Regions from separate parts of the Bradyrhizobium sp. CCGB01 genome, predicted to be linked through region 3. Evidence: predicted binding sites of a transcription regulator. Region 3 holds the regulator's gene; each other region holds the start of a gene.
What was found. The regulator PhoB, encoded in region 3, activates phosphate uptake and scavenging genes when phosphate is short. The targets are predictions, from matches to a motif close to TGTCATNNANCTGTCAT.
Positions count from the first base shown of each region.

Region 1: the regulator PhoB is predicted to act here: its motif matches at 5,319-5,335, upstream of NLM25_RS21155 (RNA degradosome polyphosphate kinase).
Region 2: the regulator PhoB is predicted to act here: its motif matches at 3,102-3,118, upstream of NLM25_RS30035 (YbhN family protein).

Region 1 covers NZ_JANADK010000001.1:4,620,715-4,627,437, forward strand. The annotation lists gene ndk (nucleoside-diphosphate kinase) at 185-607, shown strand; gene NLM25_RS21145 (TerC family protein) at 652-1,512, shown strand; gene ppx (exopolyphosphatase) at 1,535-3,037, opposite strand; gene NLM25_RS21155 (RNA degradosome polyphosphate kinase) at 3,053-5,245, opposite strand; gene NLM25_RS21160 (DnaA ATPase domain-containing protein) at 5,389-6,066, opposite strand; gene NLM25_RS21165 (CDP-alcohol phosphatidyltransferase family protein) at 6,159-6,701, opposite strand.
Region 2 covers NZ_JANADK010000001.1:6,412,246-6,418,968, forward strand. The annotation lists gene NLM25_RS30020 (EAL domain-containing protein) at 1-642, opposite strand, end outside; gene NLM25_RS30025 (MFS transporter) at 762-2,174, opposite strand; gene NLM25_RS30030 (ferritin-like domain-containing protein) at 2,358-2,864, opposite strand; gene NLM25_RS30035 (YbhN family protein) at 3,290-4,372, shown strand; gene NLM25_RS30040 (hypothetical protein) at 4,453-6,408, shown strand.
Region 3 covers NZ_JANADK010000001.1:9,020,167-9,026,889, forward strand. The annotation lists gene argF (ornithine carbamoyltransferase) at 1-705, opposite strand, end outside; gene NLM25_RS42525 (aspartate aminotransferase family protein) at 705-1,907, opposite strand; gene NLM25_RS42530 (GcrA family cell cycle regulator) at 2,363-2,875, shown strand; gene phoB (phosphate regulon transcriptional regulator PhoB) at 3,097-3,804, opposite strand; gene phoU (phosphate signaling complex protein PhoU) at 3,819-4,535, opposite strand; gene pstB (phosphate ABC transporter ATP-binding protein PstB) at 4,547-5,368, opposite strand; gene pstA (phosphate ABC transporter permease PstA) at 5,365-6,210, opposite strand; gene pstC (phosphate ABC transporter permease subunit PstC) at 6,212-6,723, opposite strand, start outside.

The sequences.
Region 1 (6,723 bases), 4.4 Mb from region 3:
CTCACGGGGGTTTCAGATTGGGTTCATCTGGATGAAATTGTTGTCATCCATGCTGGAATCCCGGGGGCGGCCCCTGCGGCGAAGCGCCTGTGAGGCCGCTTTTGCGGTCGCTTGCCGTCCGGCGATGGCGCCGATATAAGCCCCGCAACTCCGAACCACTGCTTTTCTTCCCAAGGACAAGATTATGGCCCTCGAACGCACTTTCTCGATCATCAAGCCCGATGCGACCGCCCGTAACCTGACCGGTGCGGTTAACGCCGTGATCGAGAAGGCGGGCCTGCGTATCGTCGCGCAGAAGCGCATCCGGATGACCAGGGAACAGGCCGAGACCTTCTATGCCGTCCACAAGGCGCGCCCGTTCTTCGGCGAGCTGGTCGAGTTCATGACCTCGGGCCCCGTGGTGGTCCAGGTGCTGGAAGCCGAGGGCGCCATCGCCAAGTACCGCGACGCGATGGGCGCGACCGATCCGTCCAAGGCCGCCGACGGCACCATCCGCAAGCTCTACGCAAAGTCGATCGGCGAGAATTCCGCTCACGGCTCGGACGCGCCGGAGACCGCCGCGATCGAAATCGCGCAGTTCTTCTCGGGCAACGAGATCGTCGGCTGATCCATCAGCCGCTAAGTTAAATCGACGGGGCGAAAGGACGTATTGTGAGCTGGCTCTGGCAGATCTTCGATCCCGCTACGATCGGGGCATTCTTCACCCAGTTCCGCAACGAGATGGCCGAACCGACCTTCTGGATTGCGGTCGGCAAGATCATCTGGATCAACATCCTGCTCTCCGGCGACAACGCGCTGGTGATCGCGCTCGCCTGCCGCGGCCTCAAGCCGCGGCACCGGCTGTGGGGCATGATCTTCGGCGCCGGCGCCGCCGTGATGCTGCGGATCATCTTCACCGGCATCGTCGCGAGCCTGATGGAGCTGCCGTATCTCAAGCTCGTCGGCGGTCTCGCGCTGATCGTGATCGCGGCCAAGCTCCTGGTGCCGGAGAATGAGGACGAGGAGGGCGTCGAGTCCGCCTCGCATCTCTGGCAGGCGATTCAGATCGTCGTCGTCGCCGATATCGTCATGAGCCTCGACAACGTCATTGCGGTTGCCGCCGCCGCCAATGGCAGCGTTCCGCTGCTGATCCTCGGTCTCGCCATCAGTGTTCCCTTGATCGTCGCCGGTGCGGCGCTGATCATGGCGCTGCTCGCAAAGCTGCCGGTCCTGGTATGGGCCGGTGCGGCGTTGCTCGGCTGGATCTCGGGCGAGGTGATCGCGACCGATCCCGGCATCGCGCCGAGGCTGCACACGCTGTTCGACGGTCCGCTCGGCGCCTCGCTGGACAACATGCTCGGCGCATTCCGCATTCCGCCGCAATTCACCCATGGCGGCGGAGGCGGTGAATATCTCTGCGCAGTGCTCGGCGTCATCGTCGTGCTGGTCGTCGGTTCCATCTGGCGCCGGCGCAGCCTGAGTGCGGCCGCGCTGGAGTCCTCCGAGCGTCACGCCAAGGCCTCGGCGGAATAAACGGCTTCGATCGAATAAGTTTCTAGCGCCGGACGATCGAGCCGGCCCGTCCAATCAGGCGGGCGAGGGCGCGGAAGCGGCTGCCGACGCGGTCGGCGACGAGGTCCCCGAGCCGGTGCTCGAACACCAGCATCAGATTGCGGCCCTGGCTGCGGAAATGCGTCGCCGGCAGCACGCCCGGGCGTGCCGCCGAGATCAGATGGGCCACGCGGAACGCCGCGCCCAGTAGGCGGGCACGCTCGAGCTGGGCCGGTGTCAGCAGCTCCTGCATGGTCACCGGCGGCTGGTTCTCCTCGCTCAGGCCGGCATAGCGGTAGAACACGGACAGGCCGACGAAGGCGCGCTCGGTGTGGGTGATCGCGCCGAAATTGCCGTTGACGACGAGGCTCAGCGTCTGCTCGCCGCGATGGTCGGGATGCACGCGCCAGCCGATGTCGGAGAGCAGGCACGCGGTGTGGCGCAAGCGGCGGTCTTCCTCGGTCTCGCGCAGCTTCACCACGCGAACGAGGCGGTCGGTCCATGCGATCAGCTCGCGGGCGTGCTTTGCCGAACGCGACAGCAGCTGATTGAGCTCTTCCGCGGCACAGATCAGCCCGTCCTTGTTGCGCTCGGACTCCGGCAGCTTCTCATGCAGCAGGCCCTCGCGCACGCCGAAGGTCGAGAACACGATGGATTTGGGTTTCGCCACCCGAATGATGTGCTCGAGCACGAGCGCCGCATAGGTCAGGAGCGGGCGCCTTGCATCCGCGACGATCTCGATGTCGGCCAGCATGCCTGCGGCTGCGAGCCGCCGTAACCTGCGGGAAAAGTCGAGCGCTTCGGCCGCGGAGATGGAGTAGCCGTGCATCACCTGCAGCGAGTAGCCGCTCTGGATGATGTGGATGCGCGCGAGCGCGCGCCAGGTGCCGCCGACGGCGTAGAAGGTGCGGCCGCGACCGGCGGCGAGCTGCGGCACCTCGTCGAGCTCCTCGCGTACGATGCGGTCGGCGCGCTTGAGCGATTTGTGCGCGAGATCCTGGAGCGCGAGGCCGCCGAGCGGCAGCGTCACGCCGCTGCGCACGCTGTTCTTGCGCACGTCGATCAGTTCGAGCGAGCCGCCGCCGAGATCGCCGACGATACCATCGGGATGATGGATGCCGGAGATCACGCCAAGCGCCGACAGCCGCGCCTCGCGCGGGCCCGACAGGATCTCGATCTTAACGGCGCAGATGCGCTCGGCTTTCGCGATGAAGTCGGGGCCGTTGGAGGCGTCGCGGCAGGCTGCGGTGGCGATCGCGAAGACGCGTCCGACCTGCATCACGCGGCACAGCGCCCGGAAACGCTTGAGCGAGGTCAGGGCCTTGTCGACGGCGTCGGGCGCAAGCAGGCCCGTGCTCTGCACCTCGCGCCCGAGGCCGCACAGCGTCTTCTCGTTGAAGATCGGAATGAGGCTCCGCGTCAGTCCCTCGTAGACGACGAGACGGACCGAGTTGGAACCGATGTCGATGACCGCGACGCTCGAGCCGCGCTTGCGCGGCCGCTTCACGTCGGGAATCCCGGATCAGGATTGATGACGTTCATTACGGCGCGTGAGACGGCGCGGAGAGGATTCCTTGAGCGACTTTCCACGGCCAGACAGACTCGGATTTGTCATGAAGTAGTTGTGGACGTTGAAAGGCTCCTCGCCCTTCGCGGTCTTCATACGCGTTGAGGACCCGTCCGGCAACAATTGCCAGCTCTGCTCATTGTCCTTCAGGTTCGCGACCATGATCTGCTCGAGAACCTGCTGATGCACCGTGGGATTTTGCAGCGGACACAGCACCTCGACGCGGCGGTCGAGGTTGCGCGGCATCATATCGGCCGACGAGATATACACAGCCGCTTTCGCGCTCGGCAGGCCTTGGCCCATGCCGAAGCAATAGATTCGGCCGTGTTCCAGGAAGCGCCCGATGATCGACTTGACGCGGATGTTCTCCGACAGCCCCGGAATGCCGGGCCTGAGGCAACAGATGCCGCGCACCACGAGCTCGACCTGAACGCCGGCTTGTGAGGCCTCGTAGAGCGCGTCGATGATGTCGGGGTCGACCAGCGCATTCATCTTCATCCAGACCGCGCCGGGCCGGCCATGCCGCGCATGCGCCGTTTCGCCCTGGATGTGCTCGATGATGCGCTTGCGCAAGGTCAGCGGCGACACCGCCATCTTTTCCAGGTCGCTCGGCGCGGCATAGCCGGTGATGAAGTTGAACACGCGCGCGGCATCGCGGCCGATGGTCGGGTCCGAGGTGAAATAGGAGAGGTCGGTGTAGATGCGCGCGGTGACGGGGTGATAGTTGCCGGTGCCGGTGTGGACGTAAGTGGTGAGGCCGCCGCCCTCGCGGCGCACCACCATCGACAGCTTCGCGTGCGTCTTCAGTTCGAGGAAGCCGTAGACGACCTGCACGCCGGCGCGCTCAAGGTCGCGCGCCCAGCGGATGTTGGCCTCCTCGTCGAAGCGTGCCTTGAGTTCGATCAGCGCAGTGACGGACTTGCCGGCTTCGGCAGCCTCGGCAAGCGTACGCACGATCGGCGAGTTGTTGGAGGTGCGGTAGAGCGTCTGCTTGATCGCGACCACGTCCGGGTCGCGCGCGGCCTGCTGGAGGAACTGCACGACCACGTCGAAGGATTCGTAGGGGTGGTGGACGACGAGGTCCTTCTGCCGGATCGCGGCGAAGATGTCGCCGCCGTGCTCACGCACGCGCTCGGGATGGCGCGGCACGTAAGGGGTGAATTCGAGATCGGGCCGGTCGAGGCGGGTCAGCTGCGAGAGCTCGTTCATGGCGAGCACGCCGTCGACCAGGAACACCTCGTCATCGGCGGCCGAGAGCGCATGCTGCACGAAGCTGCGCAATTCCTCCGGCATCTTGGCGTCGATCTCGAGCCGGATCACCGACCCGCGGCGGCGGCGCTTCAGTGCGGTCTCGAACAGGCGGACGAGGTCTTCGGCCTCTTCCTCGATTTCGAGCTCGGAGTCGCGGATGATGCGGAAGGCGCCCTGGCCGTGGAGATTGTAGCCGGGGAACAGGCGGTTGATGAACAGCCCGGTCGCCTGCTCCAGCGAGATCAGCCGGACGACCTTGCCCTCGGCCGGCAACCGGATGAAGCGGTCGATCTTGCCGGGCATGCGGATCAGCGCGTTCATCTGCTTGCCGTCGGCGGCGCGCGTCAGCTGGAGCGCGATGGTGAAGCCGAGGCTCGGAATGAACGGGAAGGGGTGAGCCGGGTCGATCGCGAGCGGGGTCAACAGCGGGAACACGTTGTTGAGGAAGTAGTCCTCGATCCAGGTCCGCTCCGCCTTGGTGACGTCCTTGCCGTCGACCAGCACGATGCCGACGTCAGCCAGTGTGCCGCGCAGGTCGCGCCAGATCGCCTGCTGGTCGGAGGCAAGCTGCGAGACGGTGCGGTTGATCAGCGCGAGCTGCTCCGACGGCGTCAGGCCGTCGGGGCTACGCTCGGCAATGCCCTCGCGCACCTGGGCTTTGATGCCGGCGACGCGGACCATGAAGAATTCGTCGAGGTTATTCGCTGAAATCGACAGGAATCGCACCCGCTCCAGCATGGGGTGGCTGGGATTGACCGCTTCCTCCAGGACGCGGCGGTTGAAATGCAGCCAGGATAGCTCGCGATTGATGAAGCGCTCGGGGCTCGAGGCAATCGCCGGAAGGCCCTCGGTCTCCGGAGCTTTTTCTTTAATTTCAACAGCTTGCGCAGAGTCCATCAGAAGTCGGTCCATCCAGTTCGCCCCAATTTGCGACTTATGCGCAAAACCGCCGGGAGCATGTGTTAGTCCGATGACGTTTCGATGACATTGATGTTCCGCCGCCGCGCGCCGTCAAGCGGCCTTGGAGCCGGGGGGCCGGGTCAGGCGTCCCGAAGCAGCTCGGCGGCCAGCGCCCGCGTGACGGGGCGACCGAGGCGCAGGGCCTCGCTGTCGAGCCGTTCCACGGCCTCCCGCGCGGCGGCCGAAGACCGCTCCAGGCGGGTGGCGAGGTAGCCGACCACGCTCTCGTCCACGGCGAGTTGGCGGTCGGTGCAGAATTTGACGATCAGGCCGCGGAAGAGCTGGTCGTCGGGCGGCAGCAGCGAGATGACGGGCACGGCGCGCAGCCGCGAGCGCAGGTCGCGCAGATCGATCTCGATCGATGCCGGTACCTCGCGGCCGGTGAAGAGCACATAGGCGCCATCCTCGCGGGCGAGGTTCATCAGGTGGAACAGGGCGCGCTCGTCGAACGCCCTGGCCCTGAGATCCTCGACCACCAGCGCACCCGTGGCGAGCGCGCCCGGGACGGTCTCGGCGGTCAGCCCATTGGCCGCGGTCGAGCGGGCGCCTGAAACCTCGGCCCAGATCGCGGCGAGATGGCTCTTGCCGCTGCCTTCCGGGCCGGCCAGCCACATGATCCGGTTCGGCCATTCCGGCCAAGCATCGATCAGGGCAAGACCGGCTGCGTTGGCGGGGCCTTCGAGGAAATTGTCCCGGCTGAGGCTCTCCGCATGCGGAAGCGAGAACGCCAATTGTCGGGGATGAACGCGGCCTGCCACGCTTGCTTTGCTCCGTGCCGGCATGCCGGCTTGTTTGAAGAGATTCGACTTCATCGAGCGGGAGTTGGCCTTTTGCGGGGCCGCATCCCGGCTCATTTGGCCTCGATGGTGCTCATGTGCCGCAGCCACTCGACAAGATAGAGCGACACGGAGGCGAGCGTGAAGACCGTGACGAGGCCCATCAGGACCTTATCATAGGGGGCCGGGTTGAAGCCGAAGGCGAGGGAGGCCAGCACCAGCGCCGCATAGGCGACCTGGGCTGCTGTGTTGAGCTTCGACACCTTCGACGGCTTCATCTCGACCGGCTTGTCGAACAGCCAGGACACGATTACGGCGGCGACGATCATGATGTCGCGCGACACCACCAGGATCACGATCCAGCGCGGAATGTCGCCCCAGATGCCGAGCGCCAGGTAGATCGAGACCAGCAGGGCCTTGTCGGCGAGCGGATCGAGCAGGGCCCCGAGCTCGCTCGTCATGTTGAAGCGTTTGGCGAGGAAGCCGTCGACCGCGTCGCTGATGCCGGCAATGAGGAAGACGGCGAATGCCACCTCCATTTGGCTCGACACGATCGCCCAGACGATGATCGGGACCAGCATGATGCGGCCCAGGGTAATGATATTCGGAATACTCACGCGGCGCGTCCTGGCACCCGGT
Region 2 (6,723 bases), 2.6 Mb from region 3:
AGCCGGCGGGATCGACAGGCCGCTGATGACGACCGCAGGATCCGGCGTCAGCTCCACGGCGCCCATGGCAGTGAAATGATGTGAGACGATGGCCAGCGTCAGCAGCACCGTCGCGCCGAGCGCGCTAGCAAGGCTGTCGCGTCGCCCTGCAACGACCATGGCAAGCGATCCAAGGACGATGCCGAGGACGATCGAGACCGTCACTGTGCCGGTCGTCCAGCCGATGCGCGCGGGAATCTCGAGCGCCATCATGCCGGTGTAATGCATGGCGGCAACGCCGGCACCGACGACGGCGCCACCAAGCGCAACCAGGATCCCCCGCGTCACCGACACCGAGATGCTCAGCCCGATGAAGGTGACCGCGATCGCGAAGATCAGCGACAGGATCGTCAACGGAATATTGTATGCGCCACCCGCTCCAGGCCCGTAAGCCTGCATCGCGATGAAATGGGTTGCCCAGATGCCGCCGCCGGCGACAACGGCATCGAGCGCGACCCACGATACGCGGGCTCCCCCGTTCGCCGCACGCGCGCGGTGGAACAGGCTGATCGCCGCTGCGCTGGCGAGCAGACACACCGCTCCGCCGAGTGCGACCAGACGCCAATCATGCTGATCCGTCAGGCAGTAAAGAACTTGATGCATTGCCGGCCCCTATTCCAACCGCACTAGAACCGGCAGAGATGGACAGTCGGTAACCGGCTATGTACCGGTTCCAGTAATGGTGAACAGGGAATGTGTGGGATCGCTCACATTGAGTCCCCTCACGCCTTCGCGTCATCAGCTGCATATGAGCCGAGGCCGATCACGGCGGCGGCGAGCAGCAGGACGGCCGCCGATATGATTAGCGACTGGTGAAGGCCCATCATGAAGGCACTGTCCGAGGCCACCAGCGAGCCGAACAGCGCGACGCCGAGCACGCTGCCGGTCTGCCGCGTCGCGTTCAGGACGCCGGCGGCGATGCCGGAGCGCGCCTTGTCGACGCTGCCGAGCAAGGTGGAGGTCAGCGGCGGCACCAGCAGGCCAAGTCCACCGCTGATCGCGATCATCTGCGCAAAGATCGCGAAGTAGCTGGTCCCGGCTTCGATCCAGAGCAGGCCGAGACAACCGAGCGCCGAGATGCAGGCGCCGACCACGATGGTCGGGCACGAGCCGATGCGTTCGGCCAGACGCGGCGCCAGCAAATTGACCGGCAGCACCGCACCCATCATTGGCACGAAGGCGAGCCCGGTCCACCATGCCGACAGCCCGTTGATCCTCTGGAAATACAGGCTCAGCACGAAGATCAGGCCGTAGATCGCGACGTTGACGAGGAGACCGACGATCGTGGTCAGGGTAAACAGGCGGTGACTGAACAGCGACAGCGGCAGCATCGGCTGCGCGGTGCGGCTCTCGCGCCAGACGAAGAGCACCGCCAACGCGGCTGAGGCAACGAAGGCCGCGATCACGGCTGGATGACTCCAGCCGAGCGAGCCACCCTCGATGATCGCGCCGGCGAGCGCGCCCAGCGCACCGATCGCAGCGATCTGGCCGGGCAGATCGATCTCGCGCGAGCGTGCCCGCGTGGTCTCGCTGGCGTAGCGCCAGCTCAGCCACAGGCCGGCAAGACCGATCGGCAGATTGACCAGGAAGATCGCGCGCCAGCTAACCAGCGTGATCAGCGCGCCGCCGACGAAGGGACCGGCCGTAAGTGCCAGGCTCGCGCCGGCGGCCCAGACCGCCACGGCGCGGCCGCGCTCGCGGTCGTCGGCATAGGCATGATTGAGCAGCGCCAGCGAATTCGGCACCAGGATTGCCGCCGCCAGCCCCTGGACCAGCCGCGCTGCGATCAGCACGGCCGCATCGGGGGACAATGCGCAGGCGAGCGAGGCCGCGGTGAAGATGGCGAACCCCGCCATGAAGATGCGCTTGGCGCCGATGCGGTCGCCGAGCGCACCGGCGGTCAGAATGAAAGCGGCAAAGGCGATGGTGTAGGCGCTGACCACCCATTGCAGCTCGGCGACGCCGCCGCCGAGCGTTTTGCCCATCGCATCCAGCGCGGTGTTGACGATGGTGACGTCGAGTTGCACCACGCCATAGCCGAGGCTCATCGCGGCAAGCGTGAGGGAGGTCGCAAGGCGCGAGCCGGCACGCGGCGCGCCGGCTAGCGTTTCATATTTGATGGTACTCGCTCGCATGCTGCCACCTCGGTTTGCAGCCCCATGCGAAACATACGCCTTCAGCCCGCCATCATGCTTCGACAATGACCGAATGATGGATGTGCGTTTGCCGGTCTCACCACATCCGCGGTGTCATCGCCCGCGCAGGTGGGCGATGCTGCAGGAACAGAAGTCCTGCGCGTACCTTCCCGGCTGCGCCCGCTAGCTTGCCGCGCGCAGGTTCACCTTGCTCTCGGCGAGCGTGGTCAGCTTCTTGTCGGTCGCCTTCTCTTCTTCCAGCGTCTTGGCGAGCACGGTGGCGCAGTCGTTGCGGCCGAGTTGCTTGGCCCAGGCGATCAGGCTGCCGTAGCGCACGATCTCGTAATGCTCCGCGGCCTGCGCCGCGTTGATCAGCGCGGCGTCCAGCACCGCCTTGTCGGCGACTTCGCCGGCGGTCTCGTCGGCTTCCTCGATGATGCCGTCGATGGCCGGGCAGTCGACCGCCTTCACCTGCGCGCCGTGCATCCTGAACACTTCCTCGAGGCGCGCGACGTGCTGCTTGGTTTCCTCGAGGTGCGTCAAAAAGCCCTGCTTCAACTGCGGATCGGTGGCCTTATCTGCCATTTTCGGCAGCGCCTTGGTGAGCTGCTGCTCGGCATAATAGATGTCCTGAAGCTGATGCACGAACAGGTCGTTCATGGTCTTGATGTCTTTTGTGAACAGTCCCATCGTTCCGATCCTCTCGGTTTCGGGAACACGGAGGCGTCGGCTTGCACGAAAAGCCGATTATTCCGCCATGTTCGATTGCTGATGGAGCGCTAACCAGCGCATTGCACCGACGTTCCAAAAAACCCGTATTGCTTGCGTTGGAACAATGCCGATCGCGATCGGATACGAAACCATGTCAACACACGGACGCGCGATCCGGGCAGGTGCCTCGACTCATATGCTTAACGCGCGGCCGATATGAACCAGATATGACAAAAGCGGCCGGTCCGACGCAGAACCTATCCTTGTCAAGGGCTGCACAAGTCGCTGTTTTTGCCTTAAATGAGCTACATCATGCCTAGCGATCGAAGCCCATTTCGGGCAGTGATCGCGCCCGACCGGCCAATGTCTGGCCTGGTCGGTCTTGCCCCCCGCCGGGAGGATGAATGCACGGACTGCTGCCCGCGCTGAAACGCGGCTTCAAGAGATGGATCGGCTGGCGACGGCTCGGCGTTGCTGCGAGCGTCTTCATCATCGCCTTCGCGATCACGACGCTTGTGCGCACTCTCAAGGACATCGATACCGGCGTCATCCTGACCGCGTTGACCGAGATTCCCCGCGGCAATATCGGGCTGGCGGCGATCTGCGTCGTCTTCGCGTTCTGTACGCTGACCTTTTACGATTATTTTGCACTGCGAACGATCGGCAAGAAGCATGTGCCCTATCGCATCGCAGCACTCTCCAGCTTCACGTCCTATTCGATCGGCCACAACATCGGCGCCACCGTCTTTACCGGCGGCGCGATCCGTTTCCGGATCTATTCGGACTACGGGCTGAACGCGATCGACGTCGCGAAAATCTGCTTCCTGTCCGGCCTGACCTTCTGGCTCGGTAACATCTTCGTGCTCTCGATCGGCATGGTCATCCATCCGGATGCCGCCTCGTCGATGGATCAACTGCCGTCGTCGATCAACCGGCTGATCGGGCTCGGCGGCCTCGCCTCGATCGGCGCCTATCTGGTCTGGCTCTGCATGGGCGAGAAGCGCCGCGAACTCGGCCAGAAGGGCTGGAAGGTCGTGCTGCCCTCGGCGCCGCTGACGCTGGTCCAGATCCTGATCGGCGTGGTCGATCTCGGCTTCTGCGCAACGGCGATGTACCTGCTGATGCCAGCCAATCCGCCGATCGATTTCATGTCGCTGGCGGTGGTGTTCATCCTGGCGACGCTGATCGGTTTTGCCAGCCACGCGCCCGGCTCGATCGGCGTGTTCGATGTCGCCATGCTGGTCGCGCTGCCCGAATTCGGCCGCGAGCAGCTTCTGGCGACCCTGCTGGTCTTCCGCATCCTCTATTTCGTGATCCCGTTCGGCCTCGCCATCTCCATCATGGGCGCGCGCGAGCTGTGGATGAACGTGGTCCAGCCCTGGCAGGAACGGCGGCGGCTGGCCGAGGCCTGCGCCCAGGCCAACCTGCCCAAGCAGGTGGCAGCGATGGAGCGCGAGCGATCATTGCGGCAGGCCAGCAAGCGTTAAAGCGGGTCAGACTAAGGTTGCGGACGGGGCAGCGATCCTCTCTTATTTCCGCCTCAACTTTGCCGTTGAACACGCGGGCCATGATCCCTTTTTCCTTTCGTACCTTCGCCGCAGGCCTCGTGCTGCTTGCCGGCATTCTGACGTCTTTGCCGCCCGAGCGCGCCGCCGCGCAGGACGCCGGCGCGATGCAAATATCCTGGGAGGTGCGCAACCGCTTCCGCCTGTTCCGCGAGGAGCGCGACTTCCTGCTCCACGTCGAGAACGCACGTAACCGCAGCATCCTCGCCGCCGAGCAGTCGCTGGAGCTCCAGAGCGAGGGCCGCGGCTGGGCCCGCAACATGGTCAACCGGCTCTGCATTGACCTCCAGGGCCGCGTCAACCAGCCCTGCACCCGCGACAACGTCAAAGAGAACTACCTCACCCCGACCGATCACCCGGTGACCGTGCGCCTGGCCGGCGCGGTGCCGGTCGGCGCCACCTGCGCCTGGTCGTTCGACGACGGCGACGGGCCGCAGACCTCGACTTTCGATTGCGCCGAGCCGATCAATCTGCGGGTTCGCTACGGCAAGCAGACGGTCGCGAGCGTCGACGTCTCCTCCGGTTCCGACCCGACCCAGCGCGTCCAGACCGAGATCCAGGTCCGCGACATCTTCGTTGCGGGCCTCGGGGACAGCATCGCCTCCGGCGAAGGCAATCCGGACCGGCCGCTGCCGTTGTCGGACGAAGGATTCTGCTTCCGCTCCTATCTCGGTACTGCCGCCGGCGGCCAATATTACCGGCCGAGCCGGGCCGGCTATAAAGGCGGCCGCGCCTGCGAGGCGCCGGATACGCTCGCCAACTGGCAGCGCTACAGCGCGCTCTGGTTCAATTCGCCCTGCCATCGTTCGCTCTACAGCTACCAGGCCCGCACCGCGCTGGCGCTCGCGGTGCGCTACACCCACATCGCGGTGACCTTTCTGCCGCTCGCCTGCACCGGCGCCAGCATCGGCGACGGCCTCCTGGGCTCGCAGCGCGCCCGCGAATGCCCGCCCGGCAAGACCGGCGTCTGCAACACCAGCGTGAACGCCCAGGTCGCCGAGCTGCGCGAGGCGCTCACCGCCGCCAGGAAGCGGCAGCCCGACCGCACGCTCGACCTCGTGCTGCTCTCGGTCGGCGCCAACGACGTCTACTTCTCCGGCCTCGTCGCCGACGTCATCGTCGACACCGCGACCGAGCGCGCGCTGTTCCGCCGCTCCGGCGTGATGGCGAGCGTCGACGATTCCCGCGATGCGCTGGCACGCGAGCTGCCGCAGAATTTCGTCAAGTTGCGCGAGGCGCTGAAGCCGCTGGTCGGAGGCGACCTCTCGCACGTGGTCTACGTGTCCTACGCCAATCCCGCGCTCGCCGATGGCGGCGTGCCCTGCCGCGGCGGCCGCGCCGGGTTCGACATCCATCCGTCCTTCAACGCCGATCCGCAGCGCCTCGCCCGCGTCTCGACCTTCGTCGACACCGAATTCCTGCCGCAACTGAAGGGGCTCGCCACCTGCACGCGGGGCGCGCTGTGCCGCGATCCCGAAGCCGACCGCATGACCTTCGTGGACTCGCACCAGGCAGCGTTCGCCGACCACGGTTTTTGCGCGCATTCGGGGAACGATCCCGAATTCGATCGCACCTGCTTCGCCGAGAACGGCCAGAGCTTCAATCCCGATATCGTGAGCGCGGCGAGCCAGCCGATGCTGTGCGGCCGCGGTGCATCGGAGTATCGCGCCTACCTGCCGCGCGCACGCTGGATCCGCGATGCGAATGACAGCTATTTCGCCGCGATGACCTATCCGCAAGGCCTGCCGGCGGCGAGCCAGCCAACCGACATCCACGATGCCACCTGGGGCGTGCTCTCCGCCGTCTATGGCGGCGCCGTGCATCCGAGCGCGGAGGGTCACGCCGCGATGGCGGATGCCACTCTGCCGGCTGCGAGCAGCGTGCTCGGATTGGACGCGGTGCCGCCGGGCGTCACGCGCAGTCTTCTCGCGCCGCTGTTGCCGGGCGCGCAGCAGTAGCACGACGCTGCTCCCACACATTCGGTGTCATCGCCCGACTTGATCGGGCGATCCAGTACGCCGTGACGGCGATGATTGAATCGAGAGGCCGCGGCGTACTGGATTCCCCGCTTTCGCGGGGAATGACAGTGGAGCGCTTGGCACAATCTCGCGCATCACCATCGCACATTCGCGTCACCGCACTATCGTTCCCTCCACCTGCCGTTCCATCAATCCAAAAACGGCATCGATCGATACTGCCTTGAACTTGGACACTTTGCCGCGCGCGCCTCTAGGAGTCGCCGTGAGGAAACATTTCGAGTTCTAAGGAGGCGC
Region 3 (6,723 bases):
CTCGCCTTCCTTGTCGCCCATCGACACCCAGGTGTCGGTGACGACGCAGTCGGCGCCGTGCACGGCGGCCTCGGGATCGGTGCCGAGCACGATCGACGCCCCGGTCGCCTTGATGAAGTCGCGCATCACCTTCTTCGGTGCGAGCTCGGGCGGCGTTGCGACGTTGAGCTTGAACTTGAAGCGCTCGGCCGCATGGGCCCAGGACGCCAGCACATTGTTGTCGTCGCCGGTCCAGGCCACCGTCCGTCCTTCGATCGGGCCGCGATGTTCCTCATAGGTCATGAGGTCGGCCATCACCTGGCAAGGGTGCGAACGGCGCGTCAGGCCGTTGATGACCGGCACGGTGGCGTTTGCCGCAAGCTCCAGCAAGGCCTCGTGATTGAGGATGCGGATCATGATGGCGTCGACATAGCGCGACAGCACGCGCGCGGTGTCGGCAATGGTCTCGCCGCGGCCCAGCTGCATCTCGGCACCGGTGAGCATGATGGGCTCGCCGCCAAGCTGGCGCATCGCGACGTCGAACGACACGCGGGTGCGGGTCGAGGGGCGTTCGAAGATCATCGCCAGCGTCTTGCCTTCGAGCGGCTTCACGGGCTGCTGCGCCTTCTGCTTCGCCTTCATCGCGGAGGATGCGGCGAGCATGCGCTTGAGCTCCGACAGCGGCAGCTCGTTGATATCGAGGAAGTGCTTGGGGGAGTTACTCATCAGCTTGCCGCCCGCTTGGTGCCCGCAAGCGCAGTGCAGGCGCGTTCGAGCCGCCCGACGCTGTCCTCGATCTCGGCTTCGCTGACGATCAAGGGCGGCAGGAAACGCACGACATTGTCGCCGGCACCGACCGTGAGCAGTTTCTGGTCGCGCAGCGCCGCGACGAGATCGCCGGAGGGCACCACGGCCTTGATGCCGATCAGGAGGCCTTCGCCGCGCACTTCGCTGACGACGTCGGGATGACGGTCGATCACGGAGGCGAGCTTCTGCTTGAGCAGCAGCGACATCTTCTGCACGTGATCGAAGAAGCCGGGCTTGAGCATGACGTCGAGCACGGCGTTCGCAGCCGAGATCGCCAGCGGGTTGCCGCCGAAGGTCGAGCCGTGCGAGCCGGGCCCCATGCCGGAAGCCGCATCCGCAGTCGCCAGCACCGCGCCGATCGGAAAGCCGCCGCCGAGCGCCTTCGCCAGCGACATGACGTCAGGTGTGACGCCGGTGCGCCTGTGCGCGAAGAGATCGCCGGTGCGGCCCATGCCGGTCTGCACCTCGTCGAACGCGAGCAGCAGGCCCTTCTCGTCGCAGAGCTGGCGCAGCGCCTTGAGGAAGGAGGGCGTCGCCGAACGCACGCCGCCCTCGCCCTGGATCGGCTCGATCAGGATGCCGGCGGTCTGCGGACCAATCGCCTTCTTCACGGCCTCGATGTCGCCGTGCGGGATCTGGTCGAAACCGTCCATCGGCGGACCAAAACCTTCGAGATATTTTGCAGATCCCGTCGCAGCCAGCGTTGCCAATGTGCGGCCGTGGAAGGCGCCTTCGAAGGTGATGATGCGATAACGTTCCGGATGCCCCATGGAGAAGTGATGATGGCGGACCAGCTTGATCACACCCTCCAGCGCTTCAGCGCCGGAATTGCAGAAGAACACGAAGTCCGCGAAGCTTTCGTTGCACAGACGCGCCGCAAGCTTCTCGCCATCCGGGCTCTGGAACAGGTTCGACATGTGCCAGAGCTTGGTGGCCTGCTCCTGCAACGCCTTGACCAACACCGGATGCGCATGGCCGAGCGCATTCACCGCCACGCCCGAGGTGAAATCGAGATAACGCTCGCCGTTGGTCGCGATCAGCCAGCAGCCTTCGCCGCGCTCGAAACCGAGGTCGGACCTGGCGAAAACGGGGAGCAAATGCGGCGCTGCGCTGTTAGTCATGACGATCACTTGATTGTTGCGGACGGTGTGAGCGTGCATTGCGCAACGCACCATTGACCGGCCCGGAAAACGAAACGTGCCGCCTTTTAAGGGCGGCACGCGCAACCATCTTATGCCTGGTGAAACGGGTGTCAATGCCGCCCGGAAAGCCTCGCGAAATGCTTAATCCGTAGTCTTGCGGTGGCGATTTTGCGTATTTTCGCCACGGAACATGTGGAAGCGAGTCGGCGGACTCTTGCGCGTGAGTCACGCCATATTGTAGCGTTTGGCTTGTCAGATACGACATCTCGTGCAGCAGTTCTGATCCTCTAAGTCCTCATGTACCGGCGTAAGCGTTCGGGCGCATCTGGCGCGCCCGGCGAGCCTTAAGGGATTCTGACGGCACGGGTTTTTCGAAGCTTAGGCATTCGCTGTGCGGCCCCAGGATGGCAGGCGCCGGCGGAGGAAAGGGTGCAATGACGGTTTTGACCTGGTCAGATGATCGCGTCGAGCAGCTGAAAAAGCTCTGGGAGGCCGGACTTTCGGCCAGCCAGATCGCCGCTGAGCTTGGCAACGTGACCCGCAACGCGGTGATCGGCAAGGTGCACCGGCTCGGCCTGTCCGGCCGCGCCAAGAGCCCCTCGTCCGCAGCGCCCCGGCCGCGCAAGGCGCGTCCCGCGCAGCACATGATGCGGGTGAGCCGGCCGATCGCGCGCGGCAACACCGCGCTGGCGCAGGCCTTCGAGGTCGAGGTCGAGGCCGAACCGGTCACCTACGACAACGTGGTGCCGATGAGCCAGCGACTGTCGCTGCTGGAGCTGAACGAGGCGACCTGCCACTGGCCGGTCGGCGATCCCTCGAGCCCGGATTTCTTCTTCTGCGGCGGCAAGGCGCTCTCCGGCCTGCCCTACTGCGCCCAGCACTCGCGCGTGGCGTATCAGCCCGCAGCGGATCGCAGGCGCGCGCCGGCGAAGCCGGGTCCGCGCTGAGAGTTTTCTGAGATCACGACGGCAGCCGTCACGCGATGACGGCTCCACAAGATGGGCGTCGTCCCTGCGAAAGCAGGGACCCATAACCACAGGGCGCAATTGTCGCGCAAAGTGGTCACTCCGAGTCTTCGCCTCACCACTCCCCGTGGTTATGGGTCCCGGCGTTCGCCGGGACGACATCGGAAATTGTAGCGGCGGATCGCTAAATCAGCTCGCAAACCCTACGCCTGCTCTGCCTTCGCAAAGCGATCATCGAGCGCATAGCCGGCGCCGCGGACGGTGCGGATCGGGTCCTGCTCGCGGCCAAGATTGAGCAGCTTGCGCAAGCGGCCGATATGCACGTCCACGGTGCGCTCGTCGATATAGATGTCGCGGCCCCAGACGCTGTCGAGCAGTTGCTCGCGCGAGAACACCCGGCCCGGATGCTCCAGGAAGAACTCCAGCAGGCGATATTCGGTCGGGCCAAGATCGATCGGCCGGCCCGAGCGCGCCACGCGGCGCTTGTCGCGGTCGAGCTCGATGTCGCCATAGGCGAGCACGGTTGCGAGCCGCTCCGGGCTTGCGCGCCGCAGCAGACCCTTCACGCGCGCCAGCAGCTCGGGCACCGAAAACGGCTTGACGATGTAGTCGTCGGCGCCGGTCGCAAGTCCGCGCACCCGCTCGCTCTCCTCGCCGCGCGCGGTGAGCATGATGATCGGGAGCTGCTTGGTCTCCGGGCGGGTACGAAGCCGCCGGCACAGCTCGATGCCGGACAGTCCCGGCAGCATCCAGTCGAGCACGATCAAATCGGGGATGTGCTCCTTGAGACGGGTGTCGGCGTCGTCGCCGCGCATCACCGTCTCGACGTCGTAGCCGTCGCCTTCGAGATTGTAGCGAAGCAGCTCGGTGAGAGCTTCCTCGTCCTCAACCACCATAATGCGTGCGCCCATCGGGTCGTCGCTCCTTAAGTATTCGGAACCGTCGTGGCGAAGGTCGTCATGTCGCCCTTCGGCCGCTTGTCGGTGATCGCCTGTCCCTCGATCATGTAGAACACGGTCTCGGCGATGTTGGTGGCGTGGTCGCCGATGCGCTCGATGTTCTTGGCGCAGAACATCAAATGGATGCAGAACGAGATGTTGCGCGGATCCTCCATCATGTAGGTGAGGAGTTCGCGGAACAGCGAGGTGCAGATGGCGTCGACTTCCTCGTCGCCCTTCCACACCGCCATCGCCGCCGGCAGGTCGTGCGCGGCATAGGCGTCCAGCACCGACTTGACCTGCTGCTGCACGAGGTCGGTCATGTGCTCGAGGCCGCGGAACAGCTTGAGCGGATGGAAATCGGTCTCCAGCGCCGCGACGCGCTTGCCCATGTTCTTGGCGAGGTCGCCGATGCGCTCGAGATCGGTCGCGACGCGCATGGCGCCGACGATTTCGCGCAAATCGACAGCCATCGGCTGGCGGCGCGCGATGGTCAGCACGGCGCGCTCCTCGATCTTCTTCTGAAGTGCGTCGAGATCGGCATCGATGGCGACGACGCGCTGACCGAGCGCGACGTCGCGGCGGATCAGCGCGTCGACGGAATCGACGATCATGCGCTCGGCGATCCCGCCCATCTCCGCGACCAGGCGGGTGAGTTCCTGGAGGTCGGTGTCGAAGGCCTTTGCGGTATGTTCAGAACCCATATCCCGTCTCCTCAGCCGAACCGGCCGGTGATGTAATCCTGCGTGCGCCGGTCGGTCGGCGACGTGAAGATCTTGCTGGTGTCGTCGAACTCGATCAACTCGCCGAGATACATGAAGGCGGTCTTGTCGGAGACGCGCGCCGCCTGCTGCATGTTGTGGGTGACGATCGCGATCGTGTAGTTCTCGGACAGCTCCTGGATCAGCTCCTCGACCTTGGCGGTCGAGATCGGGTCGAGCGCCGAGCAGGGCTCGTCGAACAGGATGACCTCGGGCCGCACCGCGACCGTGCGGGCGATGCAGAGGCGCTGCTGTTGGCCGCCGGAGAGCGACAGGCCGGAGGCGTTGAGCTTGTCCTTGACCTCGTTCCACAGCGCGCCGCCACGCAGCGCCTTCTCGACGCGGTCGTCCATCTCGGACTTCGAGATCTTCTCGTAGAGACGGATGCCGAACGCGATGTTCTCGTAGATCGTCATCGGGAACGGCGTCGGCTTTTGGAACACCATGCCGACGCGGGCGCGCAGCAGGTTGAGGTCGAGCTTGGGGTCGAGGATGTTGGTCTGGTCGAGCATGAGCTGGCCGGTGACGCGCTGGCCCGGATAGAGGTCGTACATCCGGTTGAAGATGCGCAGCAGGGTCGACTTGCCGCAACCCGACGGGCCGATGAACGCCGTGACGCGGTTGGTGCCGAGCGCCAGGTTAATGTTCTTCAGCGCGTGGTGCTCGCCATAGTAGAAGTTGAGGTTGCGAACCGTCACCTTGGCGGGCGCCTCGGGCAGCGGCTGCGAGCCGTGCTGAACGGCGGGCGTACTGACGGAAACAGACATTTCGCTCATTTTGCAGTCCTCTCGGCGCTAAGGAGGCGCGCGCCAATGTTCAGGGCAAGCACGGTCAACGTGATCAGCAAGGCGCCGCTCCAGGCGAGCTGCTTCCAGTAGGCGTAGGGGCTCTGCACGAAGTTGTTGATGGTGACCGGCAGGTTCGCCATCGTCTTGTTCAGGCCGAGGCTGAAGAACTGGTTCGACAGCGCGGTGAAGAGCAGCGGCGCGGTCTCGCCGGCGACGCGGGCGGTGGCCAGCATCACGCCGGTGATGAGGCCGGAGCGCGCGGCACGATAAGCGATGCGCTTGATCACCAGCGAGCGCGGCAGGCCGAGCGCGGACGCCGCCTCTCGCAGCGCGTTCGGCACCAGCAGCAGCATGTCCTCGGTCGTACGCAGGACCACCGGAATGACGATGACGGCGAGCGCGAGACTGCCGGCGATCGCCGAGAAGCCGCGCATCGGCACCACCACCGCACCGTAGATGAACAGGCCGATGATGATCGAGGGCGCCGAAAGCAGGATGTCGTTGATGAAACGGATCACCGAGGTCAGCTTGTCGTTGCGGCCGTACTCGGCGAGATAGGTGCCGGCGAACAGACCGAGCGGCGCACCGATGCCGACACCGAGCACGGTCATGATCAGCGAGCCGACGATCGCGTTGCGCAGGCCGCCTTCAGTCGAACCCGGAGGCGGAGTGTCCGCGACGAAGATCTCGAGGTTCAAACCCGCAAGGCCGTTGTAGAGCAGCGTGACCAGGATCAGCGCGAGCCAGGTGACGCCAAAGGCGGCGGCGCCGAAGCAGAGCCCGCGGATCACGATGTCCTTGCGGCGGCGGCGTGAATAGATCGGGTTCATGTTACTTTCCCGCTTTCTGGTCCAGCCGCATCAGCATCAGCCGGGCAGCCGCAAGTACGAAGAACGTCAGCACGAACAGCAGGAGACCGAGCAGGATCAGGCCGGACTGGTGCAGGCCGTCGCTTTCGGCGAATTCGGACGCGATCGCCGCCGAGATCGTGGTGCCCGGCGCGAAGATCGACGACGAGATGCGGAACGAGTTGCCGATGATGAAGGTCACCGCCATGGTCTCGCCGAGCGCGCGACCCAGGGCCAGCATGACGCCGCCGATAACGCCGACGCGGGTGTAGGGGATCACCACGCTGCGGACGACTTCCCAGGTGGTGCAGCCGACGCCGTAGGCCGCCTCCTTGAGGACCGGAGGCACCGTCTTGAACACGTCGACCGAGATCGAGGTGATGAAGGGCAACACCATGATCGCGAGGATCAGCGAGGCGTTGAACAGGCTGAGATAGGACGGAGGTCCCGCGAAGATCGCCCCCAGCACGGGGACGCCATCGAAGATCCTGATCA